Regions from separate parts of the uncultured Sphingobacterium sp. genome, predicted to be linked through region 2. Evidence: riboswitches for the same ligand, from Rfam matches in the RefSeq annotation. Region 2 holds a riboswitch; each other region holds the start of a gene.
What was found. Region 2 has a riboswitch for S-adenosylmethionine ahead of ACHWSC_RS06655 (5-oxoprolinase). Riboswitches for the same ligand answer to the same signal wherever they lie in the genome.

Region 1 (3,284 bases), on a different contig from region 2:
AGCCGGGATCACCTGCAAAAGATTTTCGACCAGTTCTACCGTATTCCAACTGGAAATGTTCATAATGTCAAAGGATTTGGTCTTGGCTTAAGTTATGTACAGGACATCCTGAGAAGGCTGAACGGAAAAATTACAGTTAAAAGTGAAAAAGATAAGGGCACGACCTTTGAAGTAATTTTGCCTATTAAAAAATAAAACGTTCCTTTTTTGTATATTTCCTCTTTAAAAAATTTCAAAGGTTGAGGAAAGCTGATTTATCAGCATCAAGGGACATTGGTGAAAATTAATATAATCATTATGCAAAAGATATTATTAGCAGAAGATGATCCTAATTTGGGGGATCTTTTAAAAGACTATCTCGAATTAAAGGGAAAATTTGACGTCACATTATGCACGGATGGAGATGAAGCGATTTCTCAATTCAAAAAAAATAACTACGACCTCTGTATTTTCGATGTCATGATGCCAAAAAAGGACGGATTTACAGTTGGACGTGAAATCAGAAAAACAAACAACACTGTTCCTATTATCTTTGCCACAGCAAAGGGGATGATGGAAGATAAAACCGAAGCCTTTGAATTAGGGGGAGATGATTATATCACAAAGCCTTTTCGAGTGGAGGAATTATTGCTCCGCATCAATGCTTTACTGAAGCGCAGTGTTCGAGACAAAGAAGAGGAAGTGGTTGCTGATAAATTTGAAATTGGCGATTATTTCTTTGATTATACAAGTCAGCAAATTTCTTACAAAGGACAGATGCAAAAACTATCCACCAAAGAAGCGGAACTACTGCGCTTGCTTTGTTTAAAGAAAAATGATGTGCTGACCCGAGAAGAAGCTTTATTAAAAATATGGCATGATGACAACTACTTTACGGGTAGAAGTATGGATGTATTTCTCAGTAAACTTCGTAAATATCTAAAAGAAGATAGTAAAGTTGAAATTGTCAATGTGCACGGAAAAGGTTACAAACTTTTGGTGAGCTAAAAAAATGGGGAATGAGAAACAGTCATTCCCCATTTTTTATGCTACACAGCGTATTGAAACATGGCATACACTAAATCATGGATGAAAAGAAAAGAACAAAACAATTTTATTCTTAGTAGAATATAAAAAATTGATGCACTTTTATAAAAAATTTGCATTTCAAAAAGAAATGTTCTAACTTAGCGTCGCTTATAGAGAAAGGCAGAGGGAATAGACCCGATGAAGCCTTAGCAACCTGTCCCTTGACAAGGTGCTAAATTCTACCCTACTTGATATGGGAATGATAAGCCGAAGTCACCGAATTCTAGTGTGTCCTTCTCTCTCTAGCAAGAAATATAGTTGAAAAAGAAATATTAAAAACATTCATTATGTTATTGACTAACAATTTAGGTTACCCTCGTGTGGGCGCGTTCCGCGAATTGAAAAAAGCCAATGAGGCCTATTGGGCTAAAAAATCTTCTGTTGAGGAATTATTGGACACAGCAAAAAAAATTCGTGAAGGCAATTGGAAAACACAAAAAGATGCTGGAATAGATTTGATCCCTTCCAATGATTTCTCTTTTTACGATCAAGTATTGGATTTAACCCTTACTGTTGGTGCAATTCCTGCTCGTTACCATTCTTTATTGAATAAAGTAGACAACAATTACAGCTTAGATTTATATTTTGCCATGGCGCGTGGTTTCCAACAAGAAGGAATCGACGTGACAGCAATGGAAATGACCAAGTGGTTGGATACCAACTACCACTATATGGTGCCAGAATTTACAAAAGATCAAGAATTCAAATTGACGTCCGAAAAGTTCTTAAATGAATATAACGAAGCAAAATCATTGGGCATCGATACTAAACCAGTTCTATTAGGTCCTATCACTTACCTTTTGATCGGTAAAGAAAAAGAAGCTGGCTTCGACCGCATCGATTTATTGGATAAACTTGTTCCAGTATATGAGCAAATATTAGCTAAACTAGCTGAGGCCGGTGCGCAATATGTTCAGATTGACGAGCCTTTCTTAGCATTGGATTTAGATGCTAAAGTAAAAGCTTTATATCAACCCACTTTCGAAAAATTAGCTGCAGCAGCAAAAAATATCAAATTAATCGCGACGACTTACTTCGAAGCTTTAAAAGATAACGAAGATATCGCAGTTAACCTACCTATCCATGCTTTACATTTGGATTTGGTACGCGGTGAAAACCAATTGGATACGGTACTAGCTAAAGTTCCTGCTTCATTAACATTATCTTTGGGTATTGTTGAAGGCCGTAACATCTGGAAAAATGATTACGAAAAATCATTGGTTAAAATCAAACAAGCTGTTGATGCATTAGGAAAAGACCGTGTATGGGTAGCTCCTTCTTCATCATTGTTGCACGTTCCTTTTGACTTAGACAATGAACACAATGAGCAATCGCTACCAGCTGAAGTAAAAAACTGGTTAGCATTTGCTAAACAAAAATTAGCTGAGGTAAAAGACTTAGCCGTATTAGCAGAAGGTGAAGTTGATGCTGAAACAGCAAAACGCTTCGAAGCCAACAAAGCTGCGGCTGAAAGCCGTCGTACTTCTCCACTGATCCACAAACCAGAGGTTAAAACACGTACAAGCAATATCACTGATGACGATGCGAAACGTACTTCAGCATTTGCTGACCGTAAAGCAGCGCAACAAGCGAAGTTCAACTTGCCAGCATTCCCTACCACAACTATTGGTTCATTCCCACAAACGAAAGATGTTCGTAAATGGAGAGCAGACCTGAAAAAAGGTGCTATCACGCAGGCAGAGTACGATAAAGCAATCGCAGAAGAAACTGAAAACACAATCCGTCTTCAAGAGCAATTGGATATCGACGTATTAGTACACGGCGAATTCGAACGTAACGACATGGTTGAATACTTCGGTGAACAATTGGCTGGTTACGCTTTCACACAAAACGGCTGGGTACAATCTTACGGTTCACGTTGTGTAAAACCTCCGATTATCTATGGTGATGTATACCGTCCTGAAGATATGACTGTCCGTTGGTCTTCATACGCTCAATCATTGACTAACCGTCCGGTTAAAGGTATGTTGACTGGTCCGGTTACCATCTTACAATGGTCTTTCGTACGTAATGACCAACCGCGTTCAACAACGACTTACCAAATTGCATTGGCGATCTTAGACGAAGTACAAGCGTTGGAAAAAGCAGGTATCAAAATCATACAAATCGATGAACCAGCAATCCGTGAAGGATTACCGCTACGTAAAGCTGATCAAAAAGATTACTTGAACTGGGCAGTACGTGCTTTCCGTGTT
Region 2 (3,284 bases):
TACAATCAGTTCAACTCAGGCAGCGTCAATGAAATCGTAGGTGGGAATTTAAATCCGACCACAGGGGGGTATGAAACCGGAATTTATAACGATGCTTATGTGGGAATAGGACGTGCCAATCGCCTGATCGAGAAGCTTCAGGGCTATAACGGCTCCGATATGAACGATGGGGAGAAGAAAAATATGGAAGCCGAAGCCCGCTTTATCCGTGCTTTTGTTTATTTCCAATTGTACAGTATTTATGGTGAGGTGCCGCTTGTGCTGACCTCCCTCAGTCTAGAGAATCAGCGTCAGCCAAAGGAAACTGCGGAGAATATCCTAAAACAGATTCGCGCTGATCTGGATTTTGGGATCGCTAACTTAGCGGCTAAACCTTATTTCAATAATGGGGGGCATGCGACCGCGAGTTCAGCAAAAGCTTTGAAAGCACGGGTTTTACTGTTTGCGGCTTATGGTGACAAAGGGGTGCCCGATTTAGCAATCTTGAAAGAGGTAAAAGACTTATGCAGCGATGTCATGAAAGAGTATACCCTAAGTACGGCTTTTGAAAATGTCTTTCGCGATGCAACACAGAAGAACAATACTGAGATTATCTTTTCGGTCAATTTTCTGGCACCGAATAATACAGCCCCCTGGGACATGTACCTAGGCGATTGGATCGCTGCTTCACCTTTACAGAACCTGGTGGATACTTATGAATGCAAAGATGGTTTGCCTTATGGTGAATCACCCTTGACTGACCGAGCCAATCCCTTCAAAGATAGGGATCCGCGCTTGAGCAAAACAATTTTCGTGGATCATCCCGACTTTGGCGGCGGTAAGATCCATACACCGTCCAATCCGCGGCCTACAGGTTATGGGGTGCTGAAATTTTTGGATCCGGCCAACTTACCTTTTGGCTTTTCAACATTGAGCCAACAGGATGCGGTTGTACTGCGGTTTGGGGAGGTGTTATTGATGTATGCCGAAGCACAAAATGAAATCGCTGGACCAGACCCATCGGTTTACGATGCCATGAATACCTTGAGGAGCCGCGTTCAGATGCCTGGGTTCCCTGCCGGTTATACCAAGGAAAAAATGCGCGACCGTATCCGTCACGAAAGAAGGGTTGAACTTGCTTTCGAAGGACTACGGCATTACGACCTGATTCGTTGGCATATCGCAGGCGAAGTACTCAATGCGGTCAAAGACAGTAAAGTGCCCTATCATTTTGAGGACAAATTTTACCGCTGGCCATTACCACAAACAGAAATTGAGAAAAGTGCAGGTGTATTAATTCAGAATCCAAACTATAAATAATAAGATTATTGCCTTCTTTTAAATCGGCAATTTCCTAAACCAACGACAGCAGCGCGCACGAAGTCCTTTCGATGCGCGCTTTTTTTGCCGATAACGATTACTGTAAAGGAATCAGGACATTCTGTTCCAAGCGTACAGGGACATGTTTCACCGAGGTAAAACCGTCTTCCTTGGAAATAATGTTGGAAAGATCTAGTCCTCTTTTGGAGAATGTACTGATCAAAGCTGTTCTAAAGGTTGCCTTGGCTGAACCCCAGCCTTGTCCTAAGATGGTGTCGTTGTTGAGCTGGATCAGTTCATCTGTTGAGTAATAACTGAATTTTTCCAGTAAGTGTTGGTAAAGATTTGTTGTAGTAGCCATACAATTTAAAAATTTAAAGGATTAAACCATAAACTGTATCCAGATCTTGTTGGGAAAATAATCGTTCAGCGACGTTTATTTTGGTCGAAACCCGTATTAATTTACCACCGCGGTGCCTGCACTCGGTTGGTATTGCATCATGCAATTCTGAATACTCTACAAATATAGTAGATTATTTTTTATAATAAAAAATATTTTTGTTTTTAAGGGTAAATGAGCGCTAACAACAGGAATAGGGAGGTCAAAAGCGAGGCGCGTTGTTGGCTGTGATTTGGTTATGAAGCGGATAGCTGGTCGAAAAATTTATCATGTTACTGTAATCTCATCGAAAATACTTTTAAAAACAGAGATAAGACAATACTTTTGCGCCATGAATAGAATTGCGGAAATTAACGAATACATTGCTGCCGAACGCGAGGTATTATTGCAACACCCTTTATATCGTAAGATCAAAACGATCAAGAATCTACGTTCTTTTACAGAAGGGCATGTGTACGCTGTATGGGATTTTATGTCTTTACTAAAAGCTTTACAGATTAAATTGACCTGTACGACTTTACCTTGGTTTGCGAGTGAGCATCCATCAACGCGCTATCTAATCAACGAAATTGTATTGGCTGAGGAGTCGGATGAATACATTGATGGCCGCCGTTTGAGCCATTTTGAGATGTATCTGGACGCCATGGATGCCATGGGTGCCGACCTTCATCTCGTCAACAAATTTATTGCTCACGCCAAAAAATCGAACAACATATTCGATGTCATTGCAACGACCACATTGGACAAGCGGATCAAAGACTTTTTGAATTTTACATTCGAAGTGATTGCTGAGGGCGAGGTGCATAAAATTGCTGCAGCATTTACATTTGGACGTGAAGACCTTATTCCGGGAATGTTTACCTCTATTTTGGAAGAAATTAAAACAAACTTTCCTACAGCCAATCTGGATAGCTTTATTTATTATTTTCAACGCCATATTGATCTTGACGGCGACGAGCATGGACCGTTGGCGATGCAGATGATCACAGATCTTGCGAAGGACGATGAGGTTAAATGGACAGAAATGAAAGAGATCAGTAAAATTGCGCTACAAAAAAGAATCCAGCTGTGGAATGCAATAGAAGATTCCTTATACGGATAATCTATTATTATACCGTCGAGAAAGGCCTTTCAAATCACGATTTGAAAGGCCTTTTTTATGTGCTATAAAAAAGGAGATTCTAAGGGCTTATTGGCAGATATTGGTCTTTTTGTTTGAATTGATGAAAAAATGTCTTTTTTCCATAACATATTGGCGTTTGTGAAGAAATCCAAGTTCCAATAAGTGTCTAAGTTTGCAACGCAAAAAAATTACATAGCACACGTGAACTTTTTTCCTCCCTATTGGGCAAAAGGCATACTAACCATGGGATTGTTAGTATGCGCTATTTCGGACACCTTCGCCCTCGATTCTTTGCGCATGTCCCTGAAAGACATGATCGACAAAGCGCTACAGAACAGTAAATACATCGAGCAGTCTTATTTGCAGCTCAAAGAAACTGAGGTGGCAGTACAGCAGCAACGCATGGAGTTGCTCCCTAAGATTTCCGCCAGAGCTTCTGCTAGTTATGCAAGTAATATGCCT
Region 3 (3,284 bases), on a different contig from region 2:
GATCCTATGACATTGGCGCAGATAATATAATAATCGTTTGAATCAAATAATTCACCTGTTCCAAAAAGACCTGACCACCAATCCAGTACATCTGCATTGGCCGTTAGTGCATGGCAAACCCAGATCACATTACTGCGATCTGCATTGGGTTTGCCAAATGTTTCATAACTGATTTGTAAATCAGTAAGCTCTCTTCCATTTTCAAATACAAAAGGCTCCGGGTGCAGATAAATATGCTTACTCATTTTACGTTTAAGTTTAGGCCGAAAAAATCTGATTATTTAATTTTATCAAAAGCTTGTTGTAAATCAGCTTTGATGTCATCAATATGTTCTATTCCGACAGAAAGACGTAATAAACCTTTGAACACTCCAGCATTGGCTTGATCTTCATCACTTAATTGTTGGTGAGTAGTCGCTGCTGGATGGATAATCAATGACTTCGTATCGCCAACATTGGCCAGGTGACTGATCAATTCTAAACTGTCGATAAAGCTATTGGCCTTCTGTGCTGCGTCACCTTTGAGTTGGAAAGAAAGTACTGCACCATAGCCATTTTTAAGGTATTTTTGTGCGTTAGCGAAGCTCGGAGAGCTTTTTAAGCCCGGATAGTTTACTTTTTCTACCTGTGGATGCGCCTCAAGCCATTTAGCTACCTCTAAAGTGTTGTCTACATGGCGTTGCACCCGCAAAGACAGGGTTTCAAGGCCTTGTAATAATAAGAATGAATTGAAAGGGGAGAGTGCTGGTCCGAAATCCCGAAGCCCTTCCACACGTGCCCGAATGGCAAATTGAATATTTCCAAACGGTCCGCCTTCACCGAAAACTTCGGAAAAAACTAAGCCATGATAGCCTTCAGATGGTTCGGAAAATTGAGGGTATTTTCCGTTGCCCCAATTGTAGTTTCCGCCGTCGACGATGACACCTCCAATGCTTGTGCCATGTCCACCGATCCATTTAGTTGCCGATTCAACAACCACATTTGCACCATACTCCAAAGGTTTAAATAAATAACCCCCAGCTCCAAAAGTATTATCGACGATTAACGGTAAGTCATATTTTTTTGCTACTGCAGCAATTTTCTCAAAGTCTGGAATATTGAAACTTGGGTTTCCAATTGTTTCAACATAGATGGCCTTTGTTTTATCATCAATGAGGGCTTCAATTTTATCTGCCTCGGCGTCCGTTGCAAATCGAGCTTCGATGCCCAGGCGTTTAAAAGAAACTTTAAACTGGTTGAATGTACCGCCGTATAAGTTGGATCCGGCAACAAAATTGTCACCACTTTCCAAGATATTATTTAATGCAATAAACTGTGCCGCCTGGCCAGACGCAACAGCAACAGCCGCGACTCCACCTTCAAGTGCCGCAATACGTTGTTCGAAAACATCCGTAGTAGGATTCATAATCCGTGTATAAATATTGCCGAACTGCTTTAATGCAAATAAGTTTGCGCCGTGTTCGGCATTTTCAAATACAAAAGATGTTGTTTGATATATAGGAACTGCTCTAGATCCCGTAGTAGGGTCAGCGACTTGGCCAGCGTGAACCTGAAGAGTTTCGAATTTTAAATTTTTGTTTGAAGACATAATATATCAGATTTTAAGGGTTCAAAAAGAAATTGCTAAGTAAAAAGAGAAGCATACACACCTCCTTGAAGGGTCTGTTAAATCTTTATCCAAGAAAAAGGAAATGATTTTTAACAAGCATGGAAGTGCATATGCATACGCATTCGCATCAATACAGTTGTATGATGGCTTACACTTTCGCTTATCGTGCGGCTCACTTGTGTTGAACCTGAATTTTTAATGGACTTCAGTAGTTTAATAATCATTGTCTTATGTTATTTATATGCTCCAAAACGATATTGTTTTGGACAGGAATTGGCACCTTTTCAAACAAATTGAAGGTTGCCAGTGGGTCATTGAGCCAGTCTCTCGCCACTTCTTTATAAATCAAGACCTACTGATTAAGGGAGGTGTTGATTAGAAATCTTCTTTCGAAGACGATACAAATATAAACTCTTTTTTTATTAAAGCAAAAGAAAAGCTGTTTTTTAGTTAAAGGAATTTTGAATAACATACGCATCGGATCGCATATTGTCCGATGAAACTTGATAAGTAACTGCCAATCGGATATTATGATTTCTTTAAGTTGATCCGTTCTGCAATTTGATTTAAATCTGTTAAAAGAGGTTTAAGTGCATCAATTCTACTATGGATATCATACGTCAGGTGGCGATTCGTCTTTTTGCTTAACGATAGCGAAAGACCCACCAAATGGGAGTTGACCTGATAAGAGAGTGCCTGAAAATGGTGGATATGTGACCAATCCATCCATTTGTGTTCGGGTTCTTTTTTCATTTGATTGATAGCGTCTGAAAACAGGGCCATGGCAGTCTGCGCTTTTTTGCGAGCCAGCCGTATATCAAACGAACTTTGTCTCTCGTCCGACAGACGGTTATTGATGATCTGGAAATAATGTTCGTTGTAAAGGGATACTTCTTTTGCCAGCTGAACCATGCCTGTGCTCTGGCGTACGGGGATCAAGAAATAACCTGCTATAGCTAAGAATGCTCCAATGAGTGTGAAAAGTATTCGGCTGCCTAAAATGAGATTGATATTGCCTTCAAACAAATTGAGCGCAATTACAATTCCCAAGGTAATAAAGATGACACTGACCATATAATTAGATCGATTGAATAAAAAGAATCCGAAAAGACCTAATGCAGCTATGGTAAGGAGAGCCGGGAGAAAATGAATAGCAATTAAGCAGAATATGCCAACGATTATACCCGAGAATGTGCCTACAATACGCTCTATATTACGCTTTTTTGTCATTGAAAATGCTGGTCTGGCAACAATAGCGATCGTCAGTAAGATCCAATAGGTATATTTAAAATCCAAAAATAAAATACCGATCAATGCGCCTGTTCCAAAAAGAAGAGCCATCCGAACGGCAAATCGAAAAAGCGGGTTATTCAGATGGAGTTTACTTTTTAGATCAGCGAAATTGCACAAAGGTCGATTGATAAATTGTTGGTACTCACTGCTGTCAATCTTATCCTGGATTTCCTGATTTTGATAAAAAGCCACCTGAATTCGGTTGAGTACTTCAATAATTGCTTCGATGTTGCTTATGATCGAACATAATATACTTTTTGCTTGACCGGCCTGCTCTTCTTGAATTTCTTTTAAATCCTGTAAGAGGGCATTAATTTTAAAGTTATTGTGATATAATTGATGTGCATACCGAAACCGCTTGTTAGGTTGTGAAAAGCTATCA

Region 1: another riboswitch for S-adenosylmethionine. It lies ahead of metE (5-methyltetrahydropteroyltriglutamate--homocysteine S-methyltransferase); the one in region 2 lies ahead of ACHWSC_RS06655 (5-oxoprolinase).
Region 3: another riboswitch for S-adenosylmethionine. It lies ahead of ACHWSC_RS02410 (O-acetylhomoserine aminocarboxypropyltransferase/cysteine synthase family protein); the one in region 2 lies ahead of ACHWSC_RS06655 (5-oxoprolinase).

What each region holds. Positions count from the first base shown of each region.
Region 1 covers NZ_CAXYKD010000032.1:49,512-52,795, reverse strand. The annotation lists gene ACHWSC_RS14915 (sensor histidine kinase KdpD) at 1-195, shown strand, start outside; gene ACHWSC_RS14910 (response regulator transcription factor) at 298-987, shown strand; SAM riboswitch class I at 1,174-1,277, shown strand; gene metE (5-methyltetrahydropteroyltriglutamate--homocysteine S-methyltransferase) at 1,356-3,284, shown strand, end outside.
Region 2 covers NZ_CAXYKD010000008.1:113,090-116,373, reverse strand. The annotation lists gene ACHWSC_RS06660 (RagB/SusD family nutrient uptake outer membrane protein) at 1-1,299, shown strand, start outside; gene ACHWSC_RS06655 (5-oxoprolinase) at 1,397-1,660, opposite strand; SAM-I-IV-variant riboswitch at 1,727-1,820, opposite strand; gene ACHWSC_RS06650 (DUF3050 domain-containing protein) at 2,031-2,801, shown strand; gene ACHWSC_RS06645 (TolC family protein) at 3,066-3,284, shown strand, end outside.
Region 3 covers NZ_CAXYKD010000003.1:99,666-102,949, reverse strand. The annotation lists gene metX (homoserine O-acetyltransferase) at 1-245, opposite strand, end outside; gene ACHWSC_RS02410 (O-acetylhomoserine aminocarboxypropyltransferase/cysteine synthase family protein) at 278-1,588, opposite strand; SAM riboswitch class I at 1,844-1,956, opposite strand; gene ACHWSC_RS02405 (FUSC family membrane protein) at 2,138-3,284, opposite strand, start outside.